One region of the Streptosporangium lutulentum genome, then DNA from elsewhere that is predicted to be linked to it. Evidence: riboswitches for the same ligand, from Rfam matches in the RefSeq annotation. Region 1 holds a riboswitch; each other region holds the start of a gene.
What was found. Region 1 has a riboswitch for cobalamin ahead of J2853_RS16650 ((2Fe-2S)-binding protein). Riboswitches for the same ligand answer to the same signal wherever they lie in the genome.
Positions count from the first base shown of each region.

Region 2: it holds a riboswitch for cobalamin, as region 1 does, so the genes downstream of both, J2853_RS17980 (CbtB domain-containing protein) here and J2853_RS16650 ((2Fe-2S)-binding protein) in region 1, are expected to answer to the same signal.
Region 3: it holds a riboswitch for cobalamin, as region 1 does, so the genes downstream of both, J2853_RS10070 (ABC transporter substrate-binding protein) here and J2853_RS16650 ((2Fe-2S)-binding protein) in region 1, are expected to answer to the same signal.

Region 1 is NZ_JAUSQU010000001.1:3,715,882-3,723,508, reverse strand. It holds partial or broken gene J2853_RS16665 (helix-turn-helix domain-containing protein) at 1-354, shown strand, start outside; gene J2853_RS16660 (hypothetical protein) at 741-1,016, shown strand; gene cobF (precorrin-6A synthase (deacetylating)) at 1,137-1,895, opposite strand; cobalamin riboswitch at 2,099-2,294, shown strand; gene J2853_RS16650 ((2Fe-2S)-binding protein) at 2,394-3,170, shown strand; gene J2853_RS16645 ((2Fe-2S) ferredoxin domain-containing protein) at 3,323-3,691, shown strand; gene J2853_RS16640 (YybH family protein) at 3,868-4,278, opposite strand; gene J2853_RS16635 (50S ribosomal protein L7/L12) at 4,394-4,858, opposite strand; gene J2853_RS16630 (RNA polymerase sigma factor) at 5,351-5,878, shown strand; gene J2853_RS16625 (CU044_5270 family protein) at 5,871-6,857, shown strand; partial or broken gene J2853_RS16620 (ClpX C4-type zinc finger protein) at 7,169-7,318, shown strand.
Region 2 is NZ_JAUSQU010000001.1:4,009,571-4,017,197, reverse strand. It holds gene J2853_RS17990 (acyltransferase family protein) at 84-1,229, shown strand; gene dop (depupylase/deamidase Dop) at 1,316-2,830, shown strand; adenosylcobalamin (AdoCbl) riboswitch at 2,954-3,047, shown strand; gene J2853_RS17980 (CbtB domain-containing protein) at 3,091-3,285, shown strand; gene J2853_RS17975 (CbtA family protein) at 3,293-4,042, shown strand; gene J2853_RS17970 (histidine phosphatase family protein) at 4,039-4,602, shown strand; gene J2853_RS17965 (putative cobaltochelatase) at 4,599-6,758, shown strand; gene cobO (cob(I)yrinic acid a,c-diamide adenosyltransferase) at 6,778-7,380, shown strand; gene J2853_RS17955 (cobyrinic acid a,c-diamide synthase CobB) at 7,374-7,627, shown strand, end outside.
Region 3 is NZ_JAUSQU010000001.1:2,366,771-2,374,397, forward strand. It holds gene J2853_RS10060 (serine hydrolase domain-containing protein) at 1-1,231, shown strand, start outside; gene J2853_RS10065 (alpha/beta fold hydrolase) at 1,376-2,326, opposite strand; cobalamin riboswitch at 2,419-2,610, shown strand; gene J2853_RS10070 (ABC transporter substrate-binding protein) at 2,936-3,940, shown strand; gene J2853_RS10075 (FecCD family ABC transporter permease) at 3,946-5,019, shown strand; gene J2853_RS10080 (ABC transporter ATP-binding protein) at 5,016-5,852, shown strand; gene J2853_RS10085 ((2Fe-2S)-binding protein) at 5,849-6,559, shown strand; gene J2853_RS10090 (MFS transporter) at 6,866-7,627, shown strand, end outside.

The sequences.
Region 1 (7,627 bases):
CGGGCCGCGGACATGTTCGCGGGGAAAATGGAGCCGCCGCGGGTGGCCCGGTTGCTGGGAATCACCCGCAAGTCCGCCTACGAGTGGTACGCGCTCTGGAGCCGGGGAGGCAAGGCCGCGCTGGCCTCCAAGGGCGCCGCCGGCAACGGCTGCAAGCTCACCGACGAACAGCTGACGTTGCTGGAGAAGGCCCTGGAGGAGGGGCCCGCCGCCTACGGCTGGGACGATCAGTGCTGGACCGCCTCACGCGTGGCCGTGCTGATCGCTGAGAGATTCCACGTGTCCTACACCGCGCGTGGGGTGGCCTACCTGCTGTGCCGACTGGGCTGGACCGGTCGCCTCCGACCTCGGCGCGGCGGACCGTCCGGCGGATGAGGCGCGGCCCTCAAACCGGAGAGGGTGAGAGAAGGCCGGAGAACCCGGCGTGGCCTGTCGTCCGCGGTGCGGGCGACCACCGCTCCGACCGAGAAACCGGCTCGGCTGTCTCGTCGGCGTGTCCGGCCGATTTATCGGATTCGTCACCTAGAACGGGCTTTTGATCTCCATTCAGGTGTAACCTCCGCCTTTCTTCAGTGATGATCCCGGACCAAGGCTTTGTTCTCTCTGGGGTGAACGTACGGATGACCCTCAACTAGCGTCTTACATGACGCCGATTCGCCATATTTCCGGGAAGCCGGGTCGGCGCTCTGTAAGCCCAGGCAGCACGCCAGGCTCAAACATCAGACACGGAGTGATTTTTCATGTTCAAGCACGCTCTCGCCGCCGGAACATTGGTGGCTTCCACCCTCATCGTCGGCCTGACGGTGTCGGCCCAGCCTGCCGGCGCAAGCGCGACTCAGGAATCCGCCGCCACGTCCGAGAACTCGAGCGCCAGCGGCAACTTCTTCATCGATCCCTTCAACCCTTATGGCTACGGCCGGGTTTACTACAACACCCTCGGCTACGGCCAGGTCTACTACAACCCTTTCAGCTACGGCCAGGTCTACTACAACCCTTACACCATCTACCGCTGGTAGTTCATTAGCGGTTGATTAATTCCACTTTTCTGCTGAGTTTTCACATTTGCCCCTGGTCAGCCGTATTGGCCAGGGGCATCCTGCGGGACAGAGCCGTTTTGGACCGTGATCCCCGCGGTCTCACCGAGAGACCCGTCTCAGCAGGTAGGTGTCCATGATCCAGCCTTTGCGTTCCCGAGCCGCGGCGCGGACGTCGCGGATCTGGCCGGCGACCTCCGTGACCGCTCCGGCCACCAGGATCTCGTCGGGGGTGCCGAGATAGGCGCCCCAGTAGATCTCGAATTCGGCGGCGTCGGGAAGGGTGGCGAAGGCACAGCGGGCGTCGAGCATGACGACGATGTCGTCGGCCTCGGGGACCTCCAGGGCCAGGCGGCGGCCCGTGGTGATGTGCAGGGGCCGCGCGATCCGGGTCAGGCCGATGCGGTGCCGGGCGGCCAGAGCGGACACGCTGCTGATGCCGGGCACGACGTCGTAGACGAATCGGACCGCGCCCCGATCCAGGACCTCCTCAAGGACGGCCGGCGTGCTGTCGTAGAGGGAGGGGTCGCCCCAGACGAGAAACGCGCCGGTCTCGTCGTCGCCGAGCTCGTCGCGGATGAGCCGTTCGTAGACGCCGGCGCGGCGTGATCGCCAGTCCTGGACCGCGGTGGCATAGGCGGCGCTGGTCCGGTCGCGGTCGGGATCACGGGCCTTGACCAGCCGGTACGGCGCGCGGGCGTGCGCGTCGACGAGGTCCTGCCGGAGCCGGATGAGATCGTGCCCGGCCTCGCCCTTGTCCAGGATGAAGAACACGTCGGCCGCCGCGATGGCCTTGACCGCCTGGAGGGTGAGGTGGTCGGGGTCTCCCGCGCCGATGCCGACGATGAGAATTCGCTTCACGAGGAAGAGTCTGCCGCTGTCGTGGAGAGACCGGCGCGCCGGACGGCCGCGCGGACCATGGTGAGGGACCTCTCGGGGGCCGCGACCCCCGGCGATCCGCCGGCTCGGCGCGCGGACCACGGTGAGGGATTTCTCGGGGGCCGCGACCCTCGGCGATCCGCCGGCTCGGCGCGCGGACCACGGAACGGGGAGCTGGGTCCGCTATGTCCTCAGTGACCGTTCGTGCGACCATGACTGGTGAAGGCGACGGCGGAACGAGGAAGCCGGTGTGAATCCGGTGCGGTCCCGCCACTGTGATCGGCGAGCGGATCCCGAACAAGCCACTGCCCGCGTGCGGGTGGGAAGGCCGGGACGAGCATCGACCCGAGAGCCAGGAGACTCACGCGGTCGCCTCCTCACGATATGGGGCGGATCTCCCCAGGAGAGGACGGTGGCCGCCATGTGGTCCTACCGGCAGTGCGCCCTTCGGCCTGCCCGTCGATCGGGGCCGTCCCGGTGATGCCACGACCCGCGACCTCCCGTCGCGTCGCAGGCGTTCTGTCCGAGGTGGCGACGATCAGCGCCTACTTCGAGCTCGAAACGGGACCGCTCGAATCCGGGTGGCTCCCGCTCACCGAGCTGCTCACCGGCCCGAGCGTGCTGTCGGGCAGGATCGCCGAGGTGGCGCGACGCCTGGGCACCACCGAGGACCTGGTCGCCGCCTCCATCTTCTTCCAGGGCCTGGCCGCTCGCCTGTGGTCGCCGGTCATCGGTGCGGCCGTCACCCGCGGGGTGCTCGTCGACCTGGCGCCGGACCGCGCGTTCTGGCGTCCCACGCCGAGCGGCCCGCTCCCGCTGCGAGTCGCCCACCCGGAGGGCTGGGAGATCACCGACCCGAACCGGGCGGCCGAGCCGATCTACCGCGTCGTGGTCACCGGGCTGCTGGAGCCACTGGCCCGCACCACGCGGGAGGTCACCAAGATCGCCCCCGGTCTGCTGTGGGGCAACGCCGCCTCCGCGCTGGCCGGGACCGTCCAGGCGATCGCCCGCCGCCATCCGGGACACGCCGCCGGCGCGAGCGCGCTGGGGCGCGAACTGCTTTCCACGGGGGTCCTGGAAGGCGGCGGTGAGCTGGCCGAACCCGCCCCGGGACACTCGTTCTTCGTCCGGCGCAGCTGCTGCCTGTACTACCGCCTGCCGGGCGGCGGCATGTGCGGCGACTGCGCTCTGATCGATCCGGAGATCCGCCGCGAGCAGTGGACGCGAGCCGTACGAGCTGCCCGGGGAGCCCCATGAGCCGCTCGGCCGGCCCTCCGCGTGTCCGGGAACCCGCCGGCGACCGGCGGGTTCCCGGCCCGCCCGCCCGACCGGCCGGGGCGAACCCCGTGCCCCTGCCTCGAACCGTCATCTGACCTGCTCGAATGCACCGGCAAAGGATTCACGTGCGCATGAGGAAACCGGCACCATGCAGGATCGTCGTCTGCCGCGGCTGCTGCTGCGGCGACCCGGGGAAGGTGGCCGGACTCGACCACGCCGAGCAGGTCGCCCGCTTGTCCGAGACCGCCGCGGTCCGCGTCACCGACTGCCTGGACGTGTGCGAGCGGGCGAACGTGATCGTCGTCCAGCCGTCGGCCGCCGGCCGCGCCGCGGGAGGCCGTCCCGTGTGGCTCGGCCTGGTCAACGACCCGGACGCGGCCGAGGACATCGCGGCCTGGGTTCGTGCCGGTGGCCCGGGAGTGGCCGAACCGTCCGACATCCTCAGCCTGTACGTCTTCACCCCGCCCCGCCGTGTCCGCACCGCGCCGGCACTTTCCTGACGGTGGCCCGCCGGATCGAGGGGCTCGGGATTTCCACCGTCATCCCGATGACACGGAGACCCCGCCGGCCGAACGCGATCGCGTCCCCGGCCGACCGGTCCCGGATCGGCCGCCGCCGTCCTGTCCGCTCTCCGTCTGGAGACGGGGGAGTCCGGCGGGCCCCGGCGAGAGGGGCGTCACGAGCCGGGCTTGATCTCCGTGCCCTGCGCGGAGACGAGGCGCCATCCCGCGACGGAGTCGGAGACGAAGACGTGGGTGTACCGGCTGCCGGCGGTGAAGACGGCGCCGTCGGCGCCGGTGAAGTTCATGCCGGTTCGCCCGACGACGATGCCGACGTCTCCGATACGGCGGACGACGGCCTCGTCCGGGAAGGACTGCACGGCCGGAAACCGGACGGTTCCGGATGACATCAGACCGAGCAGGTCGGCTCGGGTCACGGTCGCGCCGTTGTCGATGGCGACCATGACGAAGTCGTCCGCCAGCAGGTCGTCCAGGCAGGAGAGGTCGGCGGCGACCAGGGCGTCGAAGAAGCTCCGGTCGCGGTCGAGCAGGAGGGCGCGGTCGTCAGGGTCGGCCAGGATGGTCATCGGCGTCCGTTCCAGGATGCGGGGACAGGAGCTTTGAGGCTAAACCTTGACATTGGCGACAATGTCAACAGGAACCTCCTGACCGGAGCACCGGGGGCACGCTCGCCGGGGGCGTTCAGAGGCTGCCGACGAACAGCTCGGCCTCGGCCTGACCCATGCCGGTCTCGCCGCGTACCAGGTGGATCGCCTGCGCCGTGCGACCGGCGGCCTTGAGCTCGCGCACGCGGGTGGCCAGGTCGGGACCGGCGTGCGGCAGGGCCACGGGGGAGGGCCGGAACGGGGCCAGCACGGGATGGCTCCACATGGGGTGCCCCAGGGCCACGGCGTCGATGACCTTCTTGGACTCGGACAGGCCGAGCCCGGTGTGATGGCGCAGCGCCTTGATCGCATGGATCTTCTGTCCCTGGCGCGTCAGCCGCGTGACGAGCTCCTGCAGATCCTGGGGCGCCGGCGGCATCGGCGGTGGAAGGGACGCCCTGTCTCCCCTCCGGGCGACCACGACGACACCGAGGACGATCGCCAGGATCACCGCGAGCAGAGCGGCGGCGATGAGCAGCTCTACGGGTCCGATGTTCGGCACGAACCGCATCGTATGACGGGTCCGCGCACGCTGTACAGGAAGCGGTCCGGCCGTTGACGCGACCGCCCGCGCCGTTCGGCGCCGGCCTCGGGACGGGCGGAAGGCGGGTGCCGCCTCGCTCGCTCCGGGCGAGCGCCCATGACCGGAGCATCGGGGAGCCGCGCCGGCGAGGTCTCCTCGTCCGCCTTGACGGGCGTCTCGTCCAGCTCGGCGGCAACCGCCGTCGTGCGCTTTCACGCGTTCACGAACGATGATGAAGACCGCTTGCCGCAGCTTCGTGAGCGTCCTTCCAGGCTTGCCGGCCGCCGGAACCGGTAAGGGCGTGAACTCGATCGCCCGGTTCGGGTGAATAGAGATGACCGTGCCCCCCGCCTCGTGAGAACAGAGGCCCGATGAGCGGAGCCATGTTTGATCGCCGACGCACAATGCGCCCATACATCGGACCGCACCGACGACGCGGAGCTGATCCGACGGTCCCGAGACGAGCCCGACGTGTTCGCGACCCTGTTCGACCGTCACGCGCCGGAGCTCCATCGGTATGTCACCCGCAGGCTGGGTGACTCCATCGCCGACGACATCGTCGCCGACACCTTTCTCGCCGCCTTCGGAAAGCGCGGGCGCTACGACGTGACCCGGCCGGACGCCCGTCCCTGGCTGTACGGCATCGCCGCCAACCTCGTCGGCAAGCACCGCCGGGCGGAGGTCCGGGCCTACCGCGCGCTGGCCCGGACCGGTGTGGACGAGGTGGCCGAGAGTTACGCCGACCGCGTGGACGCCAGCGTCACCGCCTCGGCCGCGCGCCGGGAGCTGGCCGGCGCGCTCGCGACCCTGTCAGGGGGCGACCGGGACGTGCTGCTACTGATCGCGTGGGCCGACCTCAGCTACGACGAGGTCGCCCACGCCCTGAGCATCCCCGTCGGAACGGTGCGCTCACGGCTCCACCGGGCCAGGAAGAAGACCCGCGCCGCGCTCGGCGGCGCCGACCCCACCGCCATCGAAGAGGAGGCCGACCGTGGATGATCTGACAGCGCTCCGCGAACTGCGCGCCGAAGCGCCCGAGCCGGACGCCGGACGGCTCGCGGCTCCTCGTGCCCGACTGGTGGCCGGAACGGGTCGCGCCGCCGACCGGCGAAGGTTTTTGTTCCCCGGCCGTCCGGTGCTGCTCGCCGGTGCCTTCGGCCTCGTGGCGGCCCTGGTGCTGACCCTCGTCCAGATCGACAGGACCGGTGAGATCGGCGGGGTGCCTCCATCGGCGGCGCGGTATGCCAGCCCCTCGGAGGTGTTCGCGCAGGCCGCCCTCGTCGCGGAGACGCGGTCGACGGGCACGTCCCCGCGTCCGGACCAGTGGCAGTACAGCAAGACCCTCTCCAGGCAGCCCAACGGGGATCCGGGCGACGGGACCACGATGGAGCGGTGGATCCGCTACGACGGAAAGCAGACCGGCGGCTACGACGTCGACGGACGGTTCCGGATCAGCGACGTTCCCCCGGACCCCGGCGACGACGACCTCTCGCCCCAGCAGTACGACAGGAGGCTCCGCGAGCTGCCCACCGACCCCGACAAGCTCCTCGCGCAGGTCCGGGACGACAGGCACTGGGTCGAGTTTCCGGTCGAGGAGGGGGTGACGCGTACGGCGGAGGATCCCGACGCGCGCGCCTTCCGGGTGATCTCCGTCTACCTGCAGCAGCAGGCGATCATGCCGCCGAAGCTGGAGGCGGCGATGTACCGCGCGCTGGGGAGGATCCCCGGAGTCGGGGTCGAGGTGGGCGTCGAGGACGGTGCGGGACGCAAGGGCCTCGGGGTGTTCCGGGAGGCGGCGGGCGCGGAGACGCGGCGATATCTCATCCTTGAGCCGCGGACCTTCCGCTATCTCGGTACGCGCATGGTGTGGCTACGCGACCAGATGACGGGGTCGGAGGTGATGTTCAAGGCGGGCAGCGTCTTCACCGTCGCCGAGCTGGCGTCGGGCATCGTGGAGAAGGCCGGGCAGCGCCGGTAGCGGGTGGCCGGGGGCGACCCCGGCCACCTTCGCCGTCCGACGGCACGTCCGTCGACCGCGTCGCGGGACACACCGGGGTCTTCGTACGGCATCGCGGGACACGCCGCGGTGAGCAGATGAGCAGGTGAGCAGGTGAGCACGGGCGGGCCCGGCGGTGACGCCGGGCCCACGTCGTCTCACGGGCCCACGTCGTCTCACGGGCACGCTTCCCCGGCGGCACGCGACGGCTCTTGTCAGGCTGCGCCTGACATCGTAAGATCGCGGTCATCATTGTCAGGCACAGCCTGACGGCCATCGACCCAGGAGGACCCATGGCGGCCCAGGCCCTTGCCGATCGTGCGCTCCGTTGCTCTTTCTGCGCGAAGCCGCAGACCGAGGTGGACAAGCTGATCGCCGGTCCCGGCGTCTACATCTGCAACCTGTGCGTGGAGCTCTGCAACCAAATCCTTGAGCAGCAGCTCCCGCGACCGGAGCGCGCCGAGGCCGGCGAGGGCGATGACGCCGACGGCCTGACCTCCGAGCCTCCGGAGGTGCCGGAGATCCCCTGGCCGGACAAGCTGACCGACGAGGAGATGCTCGACCTCCTGCCCCGCACCGCCGCGGCCGGCGCCCAGATCAACGCCAACCTGCAGCTCTGGGTCGGGCGGCTGCGGGAGCACGGCGTCACGTGGGCCAGGATCGGCGCGGCCCTGGGGATGACGCGGCAGTCGGCCTGGGAGAGGTTCTCCGGGGAGGAGTAGGCGGTGCGGAGCCGGGTGGCGGGGCTCCGG
Region 2 (7,627 bases), 290 kb from region 1:
GAAGTGAACTGGCGCCACAGGGAACCCAACTGATCGAAATGCCGTCCAAGTGGCGTGCGTGAACACTTCGACCCGGCCTCCAGGTGACAGGCGCGGGGCCTCGCGGTGCGGCCGGGGGAAGCGGCCGTCTCACCGAACTCGACCTCCTGCGCTTCGTCGCCGCCATGGCGGTGCTCTCCTTCCACTACTTCATCGCCTTCGCCTCGGTGTGGGGGGATCGCCCGGCGAAGCTGTTCCCCGCGATCTCCACGCTGTCCGGGCTCGGCATCCTCGGCGTCGAGCTGTTCTTCATGATCAGTGGCTTCGTCATCCTGATGAGCATCTGGGGCCGCGGCCTCGGCGCGTTCGCCCTCTCCCGGCTGGTGCGGATCTTCCCCGCCTACTGGATCAGCGTCGGCGCCACCGCCGCCGTCTACGGCCTGACCGCCGCCACGGCCCTGGACCCCAAGCTCAGCCTCGGGGAGTACGGGGTCAACCTCACGCTCCTCCAGCGGGCCTTCGGCGTCTACGACGCCAACGGCGTCTACTGGTCGCTCTGGGTCGAGCTCCGCTTCTACGTGCTGATCTCGATCCTGATCCTCACCGGGGTGACGTTCAACCGCTGCCTGATCTTCATGGGCGTCTGGCTGCTGGCCGCGGGGTTCTTCGCGGGCAGCGACGACGCGTGGGTCGAGCTCGTGGTGATGCCCAAGTACGCGGCGTACTTCGTCGGCGGCATGGCCTTCTTCCTGATGACCAGGTACGGGCCCAAGCTGATCCTGTGGTGCGTCGCCGGGATCAGCGCGGGCCTGGCGGTCAGCGCGGCGCTCGACCGGGTCGAGGGGCGGATCGAGCTGGTCGGCTACGCCGCGATGCCCGTGCCCGGCTGGGCCGTCGCCGCCACCGTGATCGGCTTCTACGTGCTCATGGCGATGGTGGCGCTCGGCGGGCTGCGCCGGCTCCGCTGGCGGGGCCTGACCGTCCTGGGGGCGCTCACCTACCCCCTCTACCTCTTCCACGCCACGGCCGCCGTCCTGATCGTTCCGGCCCTGCGGGACACGCTGCCGCCCTGGCTGACCGCCGCGGTCACCGTGCTGGCCGCGATGGCCTTCTCCTACCTCGTGTACCGGGTGGCCGAACGCCCCGTCCAGGAGTTCGTGAAGGCCCGGCGGCGGGGAAGGCCCTCGCCGGCGCCCGTTCCGCCCGTCGTGGGGCCCCTCGTTGCGGGCGAAAAGGCCTCGGTGCCATAACTGTCCGACCACCGGGCATAGTGAAGGGTCTAGGGTCGGGAATACATACGGAGAAGAGAACAGTCCCGGATGAACAGAGGGTGCGCATGACGGTACGGCGGGTGATGGGCATCGAGACCGAATACGGCATCTCCGTGCCCGGACAGCCGGGGGCCAACGCGATGGTGACCTCCTCCCAAGTCGTGAACGCCTACCTGGCCGCCTCGACGGCCCGGGCGCGGCGCGCGCGCTGGGACTTCGAGGAGGAGAATCCTCTGCGAGACGCGCGAGGTTTCGACCTGGCCAGGGAGGTGGCCGACCAGAGCCAGCTCACGGATGAGGATCTGGGCCTGGCCAACGTGATCCTGACCAACGGCGCCCGGCTTTATGTGGACCATGCCCATCCCGAATACTCCACTCCCGAGTGCACCAACCCGCGAGCCGCGGTGATCTGGGACAAGGCGGGGGAGCGGGTCATGCACGACGCGGCGGTCCGCGCCTCGGCGGTGCCGGCCAACGCCCCGATCCAGCTTTACAAGAACAACACCGACAACAAGGGCGCCTCCTACGGTTGCCACGAGAACTACCTGATGCGGCGGGCCACGCCGTTCGCCGACATCGTCAGGCACCTGACGCCGTTCTTCGTCTCCCGGCAGGTCGTCACCGGCGCGGGCAAGGTCGGCATCGGCCAGGACTCACGCAGCGAGGGCTTCCAGATCAGCCAGCGCGCCGACTTCTTCGAGGTCGAGGTGGGCCTGGAGACCACGCTCAAGCGGCCGATCATCAACACCCGCGACGAGCCGCACGCCGATCCGGAGAAGTATCGCCGCCTGCACGTCATCATCGGTGACGCCAACATGTCGGAGATCTCTACTTACCTGAAGCTCGGATCCACCGCGCTGGTCCTCGCCATGATCGAGGACGGTTACTTCACCCGCGATCTCACCGTGGACAACCCGGTCCAGGCCCTGCGGGCGGTCTCCCACGACCCCACGCTCAAATACGAGATCCCGATGCGCGACGGCCGCAGGCTGACGGCCGTACAGCTCCAGATGGAGTATCTGGAGCTGGCGCGCAAGTATGCCGAGGAGCGCAGCGCCAACGGCGTGGACGAGCCCACCAAGGACGTCCTGGACCGCTGGGAGTCGGTCCTCACCCGTCTGGCCGAGGACCCGATGCAGCTCTCCAGGGAGCTGGACTGGGTCGCCAAGCTGGAACTGCTGGAGGGTTACCGCACCCGCGACAACCTTCCCTGGTCCCACTCGCGCCTGCAGCTCGTCGACCTCCAGTACTCCGACATCCGGCCCGACCGCGGTCTGTACAACCGGCTGGTCGCCCGGGGCCGGATGCAGCGGCTGGTCACCGAGGAAGAGGTCCAGCGGGCCATCGAGATCCCGCCCAGCGACACCCGCGCCTACTTCCGGGGGCGTTGCCTGAGCCAGTACAGCGAGTCGGTCGCCGCCGCCTCCTGGGACTCGGTGATCTTCGACATCCCCGGCCGCGAGTCGCTGCAGCGCGTTCCGACCCTGGAGCCGCTGCGCGGCACCAAGGCCCACGTGGGTGAGCTGTTCGACCGCTGCCGGACCGCCGCGGAGCTGGTGACGGCCCTCACCGGCGAGTAGTGATCCTCCGATCGTGCGGGGAGGCGGTCCCGATGGGATCGCCTCCCCGCACCGTCATGTCCGGATGGTCTTGATGTCTGGATTGACGGGGGATAGGTAACCGGGGTACGTTCCGGGGGATTTGTGGCGGTGCGAGGGAAATCCGGTGAAATACCGGTGCGGTCGCGCCACTGTAACCGGCACGTCAGTGCCGGAAGCCAGGTCACTCGACCGCCACCGACCTACGAAAAAGGGACGCGTCAATCCCGAAGGAGGTGGCCGTGAGCCAGATCTCGGCTCCGCACGCCAAGCCCATCCCGTTGTCCTCACTCACCTGGTGGCTGCTCGCCGTACCGGTGCTGCTGCTGCTCGCCTACCTGGTCACGTTCGACCAGGGAGCGGTCTCGCAGGCCGGGAACTACCTGCACGAGCTCATGCACGACGGGCGCCATCTGCTCGGCGTCCCGTGTCACTGAGCCGCATGTGATCACCAAACTCATCGTCCGGGGACTACTCGCCGGACTGCTCGCCGGGCTGTTCGCGGCAGCCTTCGCCTACGCCGTGGGCGAGCCGCGCATCGACCAGGCCATCGCGATCGAGGAGGCGGCCTCGGCCGCCGCCCCGGCGGCCGGATCCCACTCCCACGAGGCCGCCGAACCCGCGGCCCACTCCCACGACGAGGACGAGGCACTGGTCAGCAGGGACGGGCAGCGCTTCGGGCTCTTCCTCGCCCTGGCCCTGTACGGACTGGCCGTCGGGGGGCTGTTCGCCCTCGTCTACGCGTTCCTGCGCGGCCGGGCCGGGCCCCGCTCCGAACCGGTGCTCGCGGTGACCCTCGCGGCCGCCGCCTTCGGCGCCATCGTCCTCATCCCTTTCCTGAAATATCCCGCCAACCCACCTGCGGTCGGTGATCCCGAGACGATCAACCAGCGCACCGTGCTCTACCTGGTCGCGGTGCTCATCGGGATCCTCGCCGTCGCCGCGGGCGCCGCCGCCTACCGGTACGCCGCACAGCGTGAGCCCTGGCTGCGCTGGCTGTCGGCGGGGGCTTCGGTGCTGATCCCCGTGGCCGTGGCCTTGATCCTCCTTCCGGAGATCAACGAGGTGCCCGCGGGCTTCCCCGCCGATCTCCTGTGGAACTTCCGGATCGCGTCCATCGGCACCCAGGCGGTGTTCTGGACCGGCATCGGCGCGCTGTTCGCCTTCGCCGCGCGCGGGCGCAGCACGGGGTGACGACCCCCTCGGGGGTCACCCGCTTGCTGTTCGTCTGTCACGCCTCCACCTCGGCGACGGCACGGGCCGCGTTCCCGGGTGACGAACCGCTCGACGAACGCGGCCTGCGCCGGGCCACCGGCCTGGCGCGGGAGTTCGGCCGCGGCTCGGCGGCCTGCCCCGCCGAGGTGCGCTGCGTCCAGACCGCCGCGGCGCTCGGCCTGCGGGCCGACCCCGACCCGCTGCTCGCCGACTGCGACTATGGTCGCTGGAGCGGCCGGACGCTCGGCGAGGTCGAGGCCGCCGAACCCGAGGCTCTCGCCTCCTGGCTCGGCGACCCCGCCGCGGCGCCCCACGGGGGAGAGTCGATCGCCGGCCTCCTCGGCAGGGTGGCGGGCTGGCTCGCCGGCCGCGCCCCCGGCAGGCTCGTCGCGATCACCCACCCCCCGGTCATCCGCGCCGCGGTCGTCCACGCCCTCGGGGCGCCCGCCGCGGCGTTCTGGCGGATCGACGTCGCGCCGCTGGCCCGCGTCGCGCTCACCGGCCGGGGCGGGCGCTGGCAGCTGAGCTACACCCCATGACAAAAGGCAAGGAGATCTCGAAGGTGCGTGAGTCCCGTTATCCCTTCACCGCGATCGTGGGATCGGAGGACCTGAAGCTCGCGCTGATCCTCAACGCCGTGTCCCCCCGCTCCGGCGGGGTGCTGGTCAGAGGGGAGAAGGGCACGGCCAAGTCCACGATCGTGCGGGCGCTGGCCGCGCTGCTGCCCCCCGTCGAGGTGGTGAGCGGCTGCCGCTTCTCCTGCGACCCCGCGACCCCGGACCCCGGCTGCCCCGACGGGCCGCACGAGGCCCGGGCGCACGCCGAGCCGCCCGCGGGTTCCGCGGCCGGTACCGTGCGGCCCGCCCGCCTGGTGGAGCTGCCGGTCGGCGCCTCCGAGGACCGCCTGGTCGGCTCCCTCGACATCGAACGGGCGCTCACCGAGGGCGTGAAGTCCTTCGAACCCGGCCTCCTGGCGGGCGCCCACCGGGGCGTCCTCTACGTGGACGAGGTCAACCTGCTCCACGACCACCTGGTCGACCTGCTGCTGGACGCCGCCGCGCTGGGCACGTGCTACGTCGAGCGCGAAGGCGTGTCGGTACGGCACGCGGCCCGGTTCCTGCTGGTGGGCACCATGAACCCCGAAGAGGGGGAGCTCCGGCCGCAACTCCTGGACCGTTTCGGGCTGACCGTGGAGGTCCGGGCGTCGCGGGAGGCGCCGGAGCGGGCGGAGGTGGTACGGCGGCGCCTGGCGTTCGAGGCCGACCCCGACGCCTTCGCCCAGAAGTGGGCCGGCGAGGAGCAGGACCTGGCGAGGCGGATCGCCGAGGCCCGGGCCCGGCTGCCCCGGGTGGTGCTGCCCGACTCCGCGCTGTTGCAGATCGCCACGGTCTGCGCGGCGTTCGAGGTGGACGGGCTCCGCGCCGACCTGGTCACCGCGAGTGCGGCGATCGCCCACGCCGCCTGGCAGGGCCGTACCGTCGTCACCGCCGACGACGTGCGCGAGGCCGCCAGGCTCGCCCTTCCGCACCGCCGGCGCCGTGACCCCTTCGACGCCCCCGGCCTGGACGAGTCCAAGCTGGAGGACCTCCTGAACCGGATTCCCGACGACCCGGCCGCCGTGGGCCCCGAGGACCCGGATCCGGACGACCCGGGTCCGGAGGGTCCGGGCGGCGCGGGCCCCGACGATCAGGGGCCGGACGGTTCGGGCGGCGGCGCCGACTCCACCGACTCCACCGACTCCACCGACTCCACCGCCTCCGCGACCCCGGACGTCCCGGGACCCGCAGCCCCGGACCCCGGAGCGCCGGGCGCCCCGCCCCCCACCACCCCGCCCTCCGGCGCCCAGCCCTCCGCCGGCCCCGGGCCGGAGGCCGGTCCCGGAGGCCGCGAGCAGACCTTCGACGCCGACCCCGCGGCGAGGACCAGGCTGTTCACGGTCCCGGGGGTCGGCTCGGGGGCTCCGGGACGGCGGTCCAGGGCCATGACACCCCTCGGCCGGACCACCGGCGCCCGCGTTCCCCAGGGGCGCCCGGGCTCCCTGCACCTGCGGGCGACCGTCGGCGCCGCCGCGCCGTACCAGCTCGAACGCGGCAGGAGCGGCGCGGGCCTGCTCCTGCGGCGCGGAGACCTCAGGGAGGCCGTCCGCGAGGGCCGCGAGGGAAACCTGGTCCTGTTCGTCGTCGACGCCAGCGGGTCCATGGCGGCCAGGCAGCGCATGCGCGCCGTCAAGACCGCCGTGATGGGACTGCTGCTCGACGCCTACCAGCGCCGCGACAAGGTCGGGCTCATCACCTTCCGGGGCACCCGCGCCGACCTCGTCCTGCCGCCCACCTCCTCGGTCGAGACCGGCGCGGCCCGCCTGCGCGAGCTGCCCGTCGGAGGCCGTACCCCCCTGGCCGCCGGGCTGCTGCGCGCCGCCGAGGTGCTGAGGGTCGAACGCCTGCGCGACCCGGCCAGGCGCCCGCTGGTGGTCCTGGTCACCGACGGGCGGGCCACCTCGGGCACCGTGGAGGAGTCGCATCGCGCGGCGGGACTCCTGGCCGGGGTCACGAGCGTGGTGGTCGACTGCGAGGGCGGGCACGTCCGCCTGGGCCTCGCCCGAGCCCTGGCCGGGCGGATGGGGGCCGAGACGGTGCGTCTCGACGACCTCACCGACCTCGCCGGCATGATCCGTGAGCGGCGGAGCGCCGCATGACGAAGAGAGAGGACTGACGATGCCGCAGGGCAAACCGGTCAGCGTTCCCGAGGACGGTCTCACCACCCGGCAGCGCCGCGCCCGGCCGCTGCTGATCGTCCACACCGGACCGGGCAAGGGCAAGTCCACCGCCGCCTTCGGCCTCGCCCTGCGCGGCTGGGACCAGGGCTGGCCGATCGGGGTCTTCCAGTTCGTCAAGTCCGCCAAGTGGCGGATCGGCGAGGAACGCGCCCTGCGGGTGCTCGGCGACTCCGGAGAGGGCGGATCGGTCTCCTGGCACAAGATGGGAGAGGGCTGGTCCTGGATCCAGCGCCCCGGCAGCGAGGAGGACCACGCCGCCGACGCCCGCGAGGGCTGGGAGCAGATCAAACGCGACCTCGCCGCCGAGACGTTCCGCCTGTACGTGCTCGACGAGTTCACCTATCCGATGAAGTGGGGCTGGATCGACGTCGACGACGTGATCGACACCCTGCGGGCCCGGCCCGGAAGCCAGCACGTCGTCATCACCGGCCGCGACGCCGACCCCCGGCTGCTCGACGCCGCCGACCTGGTGACGGAGATGGGCAAGGTCAAGCACCCCATGGACGCCGGGCAGAAGGGCCAGAAGGGCATCGAATGGTAGCCCGTCTGGTCATCGCGGCCCCGGCCTCGGGAGCGGGCAAGACCACCGTGGCGACCGGGCTGATGGCCGCGTTCACCCGCCGGGGCATGGCGGTCTCCCCGCACAAGGTGGGCCCCGACTACATCGACCCCAGCTACCACGCCCTGGCCACCGGCCGTCCCGGGCGCAACCTCGACCCGTGGCTGGTGGGGGAGGAGCGCATCGCCCCGCTCTTCGGGCACGGCGCCGCCGGGGCCGACCTCGCGGT
Region 3 (7,627 bases), 1.3 Mb from region 1:
GGAGGTGACGACCGACTCGATCTTCCAGTCCGGGTCGATCGCCAAGGTCTACACCGCCACGCTGATCATGCAGCTGGTCGACTCCGGCGAACTGGATCTGGACGCGCCGGTGACCGAGGTGCTTCCGGAGTTCGCCACCGCCGACCCGGCGGCGACCGAGCAGATCACCGTCCGCCGGCTGCTCTCCCACACCAGCGGGCTGACCTGTGACTTCAATCACGACACCGGACGCGGCGACGACTGCCTGGCCAAATACGTCGAGGCCGCCAAGGGCGTCGCGCTGGACTGCCGGCCAGGGACGGGCACCTCCTACTCCAGCGTCGGGTACAACGTGCTGGGCCGCGTCGTCGAGGTGGTCACCGGCCAGGTCTGGGACCAGGCGCTGAAGGACCGGCTGCTGGTCCCGCTGGGGCTGGAGCACTCGATGACGCTGCCCGAGGAGGCGCTGCGGTTCCGGGTGGCGATGGGGCACCTGGGCGAGCCCGGAGCCGACCCAGACCCGGCCCCGGCCTGGGACATGATGCCGCGTTCGGCCGGCCCCTACGGCCGGGTCCTGACCACCGCCGCCGACGTCGTTCGGCTGGCCCGGATGCACCTGGCCGGCGGCCTCGCTCCGGACGGCACCCGCGTGCTGTCGGCCGGTTCGGTCGCGGCGATGCAGCGCCGCGAGGTCGACAGCCCCGACAAGTGGACCGTCAGCGCCGACGGCTGGGGGCTGGGCTGGAGCCTCTACGACTGGGACGGCGTCGCCGGCTACGGCCACGACGGGTCGTCGGTGAGCCAGCACGGCTACCTGCGCGTCGTGCCGCACGCGGACGTGGCCGTCGTGCTGCTCGCCAACGGCGGCGGGACCCGCGAACTGTACGATGCGCTGTTCCGGGAACTCCTCGCCGAACTGGCCGGTGTGACCATGCCCGAGGCCTTCGGCCCGCCCGCCGAGCCGCCCGCCGTGGACGTCACCCCCTACCTGGGCACCTACCGTCGCGAAGGCGTCGAGATCACCATCACCCAGGACGAGGACGGCACCGCGCACCTGCGGTACGAGTTCGTCGACGGGATGAAGGACCTGTCCCCGCCGCTGGAGGCCGTCCTGATCCCGGTCACCGACACCGTCTTCGCCGCGACCGGCTCGGCCTTCGGCGTGGACGCCCTGCCCGTGGTGTTCGCCACGCTCGCCGACGGCACCCGGTGCTGTTACGCCGCCATGCGCGCCGCACCCAAGATCGCATAGAGCCGCCCCGCACCGCTTCGACCCGATCTCCGCCGTGATGCGGCGACCGGGTCGAAGCCCATCTCACCGCCCTGGACCGAGTTGAAGCCCGACTCGCCGCCCTGGGCCACCTCTTCAGCCGGCTCGGGCTCGACCCCGCCGTCGTCAAACGCGACGGCGCTCCCCGACCCGCTCCCCGCGCTCTGGACGCTCGCCATCCGGCGGCCGGGCGTGGGGAAAGGGATCTCCCCGGTGTGACATCAGGAAAGGCACGAGCACGTCCAGGAGCGCTTCGGGATTGTCCTCCTGCACGCTGTGTCCCGCGTCCATCTCGCATCCCCTGACATCGGTCGCCCAGGTCCGCCAGGGAGCGACCGGGTCGCCGTCGTACAGTTCCGGCAGGTCGTCGTGCCTGCCCCAGACCACGAGCACCGGACAGGCGATCTTCTTTCCTGCGGCCTTGTCGGCGGCGTCGTCGCGCCGATCCACGGTGAGTCCCGCGCGGTAGTCCTCGCACATGGCGTGGACGGTCTGGGGGTCGCGTCGCGCGGCGCGGTAGTCCTCCAGCGCCTCGTCCGCCACGCGGTCGGACCTGTCGGCGTACCACGCGTCCGGATCTTGATTGATCACACGTTCCGCCGGGTTCTTCGTCTGCCCGAGGAAGAACCAGTGCCACCACAGTCGCGCGAAGGTCTCCCCGGCGCGATCGAGCACCTCGCCGATCGGGGGGCCGCCGATGTTCACGAAAGCCCGCACCGACTCCGGATGGTCCATCGTCAACCGGAAGGCGACGTACGACCCGCGATCGTGCCCGACGACCGCGAACTCGTGATGGCCCAAAGCGTGCATGAGAGCCACGACGTCGTCCGCCATCGCGCGCTTCGACATCTGTGCGTGCTCCGGCTCATCCGCTGGAACGGTCGAGCGGCCGTAGCCGCGTAGGTCGGGGCAGACGACGGTGAAGTGCTCGGCGAGCGCGGGAGCCACCTTGTGCCAGGTCGCGTGAGTGTGCGGATGGCCATGCAGGAGCACCACCGCCGGACCTGAGCCGCCGTGGCGCACGCGCAGCGTCACCGGCCCGACGTCGATGTGGTCGAAAGCGAAGTCGTCGAACATCCGGCGCGGCTTCCCTCGTCCGATCACCCCAAACGTGAGGCCGTGATGACATGGTCGGACGCATTCCGTCACGTAAACGCCGTCTTTGTCTCTGATGGTGGGTGTGCGACCATGGTCGGTGAAGGCGACGGCGGAACGAGGAATCCGGTGTGAATCCGGTGCGGTCCCGCCACTGTGATCGGCGAGCGGATCCCGAACAAGCCACTGCCCGCGTGCGGGTGGGAAGGCCGGGACGAGCATCGACCCGAGAGCCAGGAGACTCACGCGGTCGCCTCCTCACGATATGGGGCGGATCTCCCCAAGAGAGGACGGTGCGCGGCATGCCGGGTTTCGGGCTGCCCGCCGTACGGGACTCCTCTGGCGATCCGGCTCCTCGCCCGCCGCGGTCGCTGTCGAGGAATGGCGGCCGCGGCCCGTTTTCAGGAGACCATCAATGGGTTTTCCCCGCTCACGGGGCGAAGCGGTGTCCGTCGCCCTCTACGGGTCCAACGACACCCGAGTACGCTCCGTCCCCCCTGCGCCGCTCGGAATCCCGGCGGTCGAGCCGTCCTCTGCTTCTTCATCCCACCGCGCTCCTCGGGTGCCGCTCGTGAGCGAAAGGATCCGGCCATGACGGCCCGGCGCGCGCGCCCGCTCCTCCTGCTCCTCGTGTCGGCCCTGCTGATGACCGGCTGCGGGAACACCGGAGCCACCGGGGCCACCACAGAGCGCGGTCCCTCGGCCGCGAACCCGCCTGTCGCGGGCTTCCCCGTCACCGTGGTCAACTGCGGGGTGAGCACCACCTACCGGCGGCCGCCGCAGCGGGCGGTGACGCTCAACCAGCACGCCACCGAGGTCATGCTCGCCCTCGGGCTGGAGAAGTCGATGGTCGCGACGGCCTATCTCGACGACCGGATCCTGCCCGAGTACGAAACCGTCTACCGGGCGATCAAGGTGCTCGCCAAGGAGTACCCCTCCTACGAGTCGCTGCTGTCGGTCGAACCCGACTTCGTGTACGGCGGGTTCAACAGCGCCTTCGACGAGAAGGAGGGACGTGGCCGTGCCGTCCTGGCCGAGGCCGGAATCGACTCCCACGTCAACATCGAAGGCTGCCCGACCGGCCCGGTGACCATGGTCCAGGTCGAGGAGGAGATCCGGACGATCGGGAAGATCTTCGGCGTGGCCGATCGCGCCGAGCGGCAGATCGCCGCGATGCGCGGAGTGCTGGATCGCGTCAAGGAGAAGATCGGCGGAATCGACCCGGTCAAGGTGTTCGTCTACGACAGCGGCGACAAGACGGCCTTCACCGCGGGAGGCGCCGGCATCGGCAACGAGATGATCGAACTGGCGGGCGGGACGAACCTGTTCGCCGACCTTCCCAAGGCCTTCGGGGACGTCTCGTTCGAGCAGGTGGCCGAGCGGGCGCCCGAGGTGATCGTCATCTACGACTACGGCGACGAGTCCGCGGAGGACAAGAAGAGGTTCCTGCTCTCCAATCCCGCGCTCAAGGACGTGCCCGCGATCAAAAACCAGCGTTTCGCGGTGCTGCCGCTGTCGTCCACGGTGCTGGGCGTGCGGGTGCCCGCCGGCGTGGAATCGCTGGCCCGCCAGCTGCACGCGGACCGCTTCGCGTGATCGAGATCGCCGAATCCCGGCCGGCGGCGACCACGACCGAGGCCGCCGCCGGTCGGGCACGCGTGCCGTACGCGCTGGTCTTGACGCTGCTCGGCATCGCCGTGGTGGTGACCGCCACGGCCGGGATCGCGATCGGCTCGGTCCGCCTGCCGTTCGGCGAGGTGTGGGGCATCCTGCTGCACCGGATCTTTCCCGCGCTGGTCGAGCCCACCTGGACGCCGGTCAGGGAGACGATCGTGATGGACGTCCGGGTTCCCCGGGTCCTGCTGTGCGGCGTCGTCGGCGCGGGCTTGTCGGTGTGCGGGATGGCCCTGCAAGCCCTGGTGCGCAACCCGCTGGCCGACCCGATGCTGCTCGGGGTGTCATCGGGGGCGACCGTCGGCGCCGTGCTCGTCATGGTGCTCAACGTCTCGCTGCTCGGCGCCTTCTCCCTGCCCCTGGCCGCCTTCGGCGGCGCTTTGGCGGCACTGCTGCTGGTCTACTTCCTGGCCAGTGCCAAAGGGCGGATGACCACCATGCGGCTGGTGCTGTCCGGGGTCGCCACGGGCGAGGTGCTCTCGGCCGTCGCCAGCTACCTCATCATCACCTCCGGCGACCCGCGCAAAGCCGAATCGGCGCTGCGCTGGATGCTGGGCGGCCTGGCCGGCACCACCTGGGACCTGCTGTGGATCCCCGCCGGGGCGGTCCTTGCCGGCACCGCGGTGCTGCTGGGTGTGTCCCGCCCGCTCAACCTGCTGCTGGCGGGGGAGGAGGCGGCCGCGGCCCTGGGCCTGAACGTTCACCGCTTCCGCGCCGCGCTGTTCGTGCTCATCGCCCTGATGATCGGCGCGATCGTCGCCGTCAGCGGCTCGATCGGGTTCGTGGGGCTGATGATGCCGCACGTGGTGCGTCTGCTGGTCGGCGCCGACCACCGGCGCGCACTGCCGGCGGTCGCCCTGCTGGGCGCGGCCTTCCTGATCGCCGCCGACCTCGCCGCGCGCAGCGTGACCGCCCCGGAGGAGATCCCGATCGGCATCCTGACCGCCCTGGTCGGGGGTCCCTTCTTTCTGTGGCTGATGCGGCGTAAGGCGGCCCGATGACCCCGGTGGGCGAACCCGCGGCGCTGCGGGTCGAAGGGGTCAGCGTCGTCATCGCGGGCCGGGCCCTGGTGCGGGACGTCTCGCTGCACGTCGTCCCCGGCGAGGTCGTCGCGCTCGTCGGACCCAACGGGGCAGGCAAGTCCACCCTGCTGCGCACGTTCTACCGGGCGCTGCGCCCGACCTCGGGGCGGGTGCTGCTGGACGGTGAGGACGTCTGGGGCATGACCGGCAAGTGGCTGGCTCGGCGACTGGCCGCCGTCCTGCAGGAGGCACCCGGCGAGTTCGAGCTGACCGTGTACGACGTGGTGGCCATGGGCCGCACTCCCTACAAGCGGATGTTCCAAGGGGATGACACCGGCGACCGGCACATCATCATGAGCGCACTGGAGGATCTGGACATCGCCGGCCTCGCCCGGGCCCCGTTCGACAGGTTGTCCGGGGGAGAGAAGCAGCGCGCCCTGATCGCCCGCGCGCTGGCGCAGCGGACCGGGACGATGGTGCTGGACGAGCCGACCAACCACCTCGACCTGCGCCATCAGCTCGACACCCTTCAGCTGGTCCGGCGGCTCGGGGTGACCGCCGTCGTCGCGCTGCACGACCTCAACCTGGCGGCGGCGTTCTGCGACCGGATCTGCGTCCTGGACACCGGCCGTCTGGTCGCGGCGGGCCCGCCCGCCCAGGTGCTCACCGCCTCCCTGCTCGCCGAGGTCTACCGCGTGGACGCCGAGGTGGATCGTCACCCCCGTACCGGAGTCCCGCAGATCAGCGTGGTGCCGGACAGCCTGGCCGACACGCGCCGCCGTTCGGAGGAGGACGGGGTGACCTCGGCATGACCCGCCTGCGGCCCGTCCCGCCCGAGTCCGTCGCCGCGGTCCTGGCCGACATCGCCGGCTTGGGGTCGTTCTTCTCCCTCGACGTCGGAGTCGACGTCGGCGAGGCCGGTGGCGCGTGGCGGCCCGTCACGGACGCCTACGTGGAGGGACTCCCGCACCTGGTGGCCGCCCGCGCGGCCCGCTACGGCACGCACGAGCTGCGGATAGCCGCCTCCATCGTCCAACTCGGTCATGCCGCCCGGCTGTGGTCCGTCGTGCTGGGCTGCGTCACCCTGCACGGCGTCATCCCCGACCTCGGCGACCTCCGGCAACGGACGGACGGGCCCGCGCTGCGGTTGCCCGTGCCCCGTGGATGGCAGGTGCCCTGCGACGACACCCTGACGCGAGTCGTCTACCGCCTGGTCATGGACGATCACCTGGCGCCGCTGTCCGCCGGGCTGCGGGTCAAGGTCGCCGCGCGGCTCCTGCACGGCAACGCCGCGTCCGCCCTGGCCGAAGCGGCACGTGCCGTCCTGCGGGCCCGTCCCGACCTGCGCGGGACTCTCACCCAGCTCGCCGCAGGCCTGCTCGGCACCGGAGACCTACGCGGTACAGGTGAGTTCACCGGGCCGGATCTGGGATTTCGGCGGCGAAGCTGCTGCCTGTACTACCGCGTACCGGGCGGCGAGAAATGCGCGGACTGCTCACTGGAACGAAACATCACATGAGAGAGGTCTGGCGGCTCACCTCAACGATGATCATGGTCGGTGTGCCCCCGGGGCGGCTTCGAGCACGCCGGGCGCCTCGACAGCCAGACATGTGATCGTCGGTTCAGGGCGGAGCCGAGTAGGCCCAGAGGAAGTGGGTTAGCCTTTGCGTGATATTGGTCGCGCTCCGGAGGTACCGATGCAGCAGGGCAAGGTCACGATCCCCGTTTCGACGCGAGGGCGCGCCCGCTAAGCAGCAGGTCGACGCTCCTCGCTTCGAAGCGGTCTCCGATCTCATGACCGTTTCCTTTGCTGAGGAGCTCTATTTTGCGTGCCCTCAAGTCCGCGCGGCTCGGCGCGGACTTCTCCAAGCTGTGGACCGCCTCGGCGGTGTCCAACCTCGGTGACGGCGTCACCATGGCAGCAGGACCGCTGCTCGTCGCCTCGCTCACCAGCGAGCCGGTGCTCGTCGCCGGAGCCGTCTTCGCCCAGCAACTGCCCTGGCTGATCATCGCCCTGATCAGCGGCGTCTACGTGGACCGGCTCGACCGCCGCCGCCTGGTCATCGCCGTCAACGTCCTGCGGGGGCTGGCCCTGGCCGTCCTGGCCGCCGCGGTCGCCACCTCGACCGCTTCCGTTCCGCTCATCTACCTCGTGTTCTTCCTGCTCGGCGTCGGTGAGACCCTCGCCGACACGGCCTTCTCCGCGCTGGTGCCCGTCACCGTCACACCTGAACAGCTGATCAGAGCCAACTCCCGGATGGCGGCCACCGGTATCCTGGGTAATCAAATCCTGGCCAAGCCTCTGGGCGGCTGGCTGTTCGCCGTCGGCGCGGCCCTGCCGTTCGCGGCCGACGCGTTGACCTTCCTCGTCGCGGCGGCACTGACCTCGGCCGTCCGAGTCCCTCCGGCCAGGTCGACAAGCGGCGGCGGTGTGCGCGAGGACATCGCCGCCGGGATCCGCTGGTTGTGGCGGCATCGGCTGCTGCGCACGCTCGCGGTGACCATGGGCGTGGCCAACGTGGCCTTCTGTGCCGCGTTCGCGGTCTTCGCGCTCTACGCACAGCAGAGGCTGGGGCTGAGCGAGGTC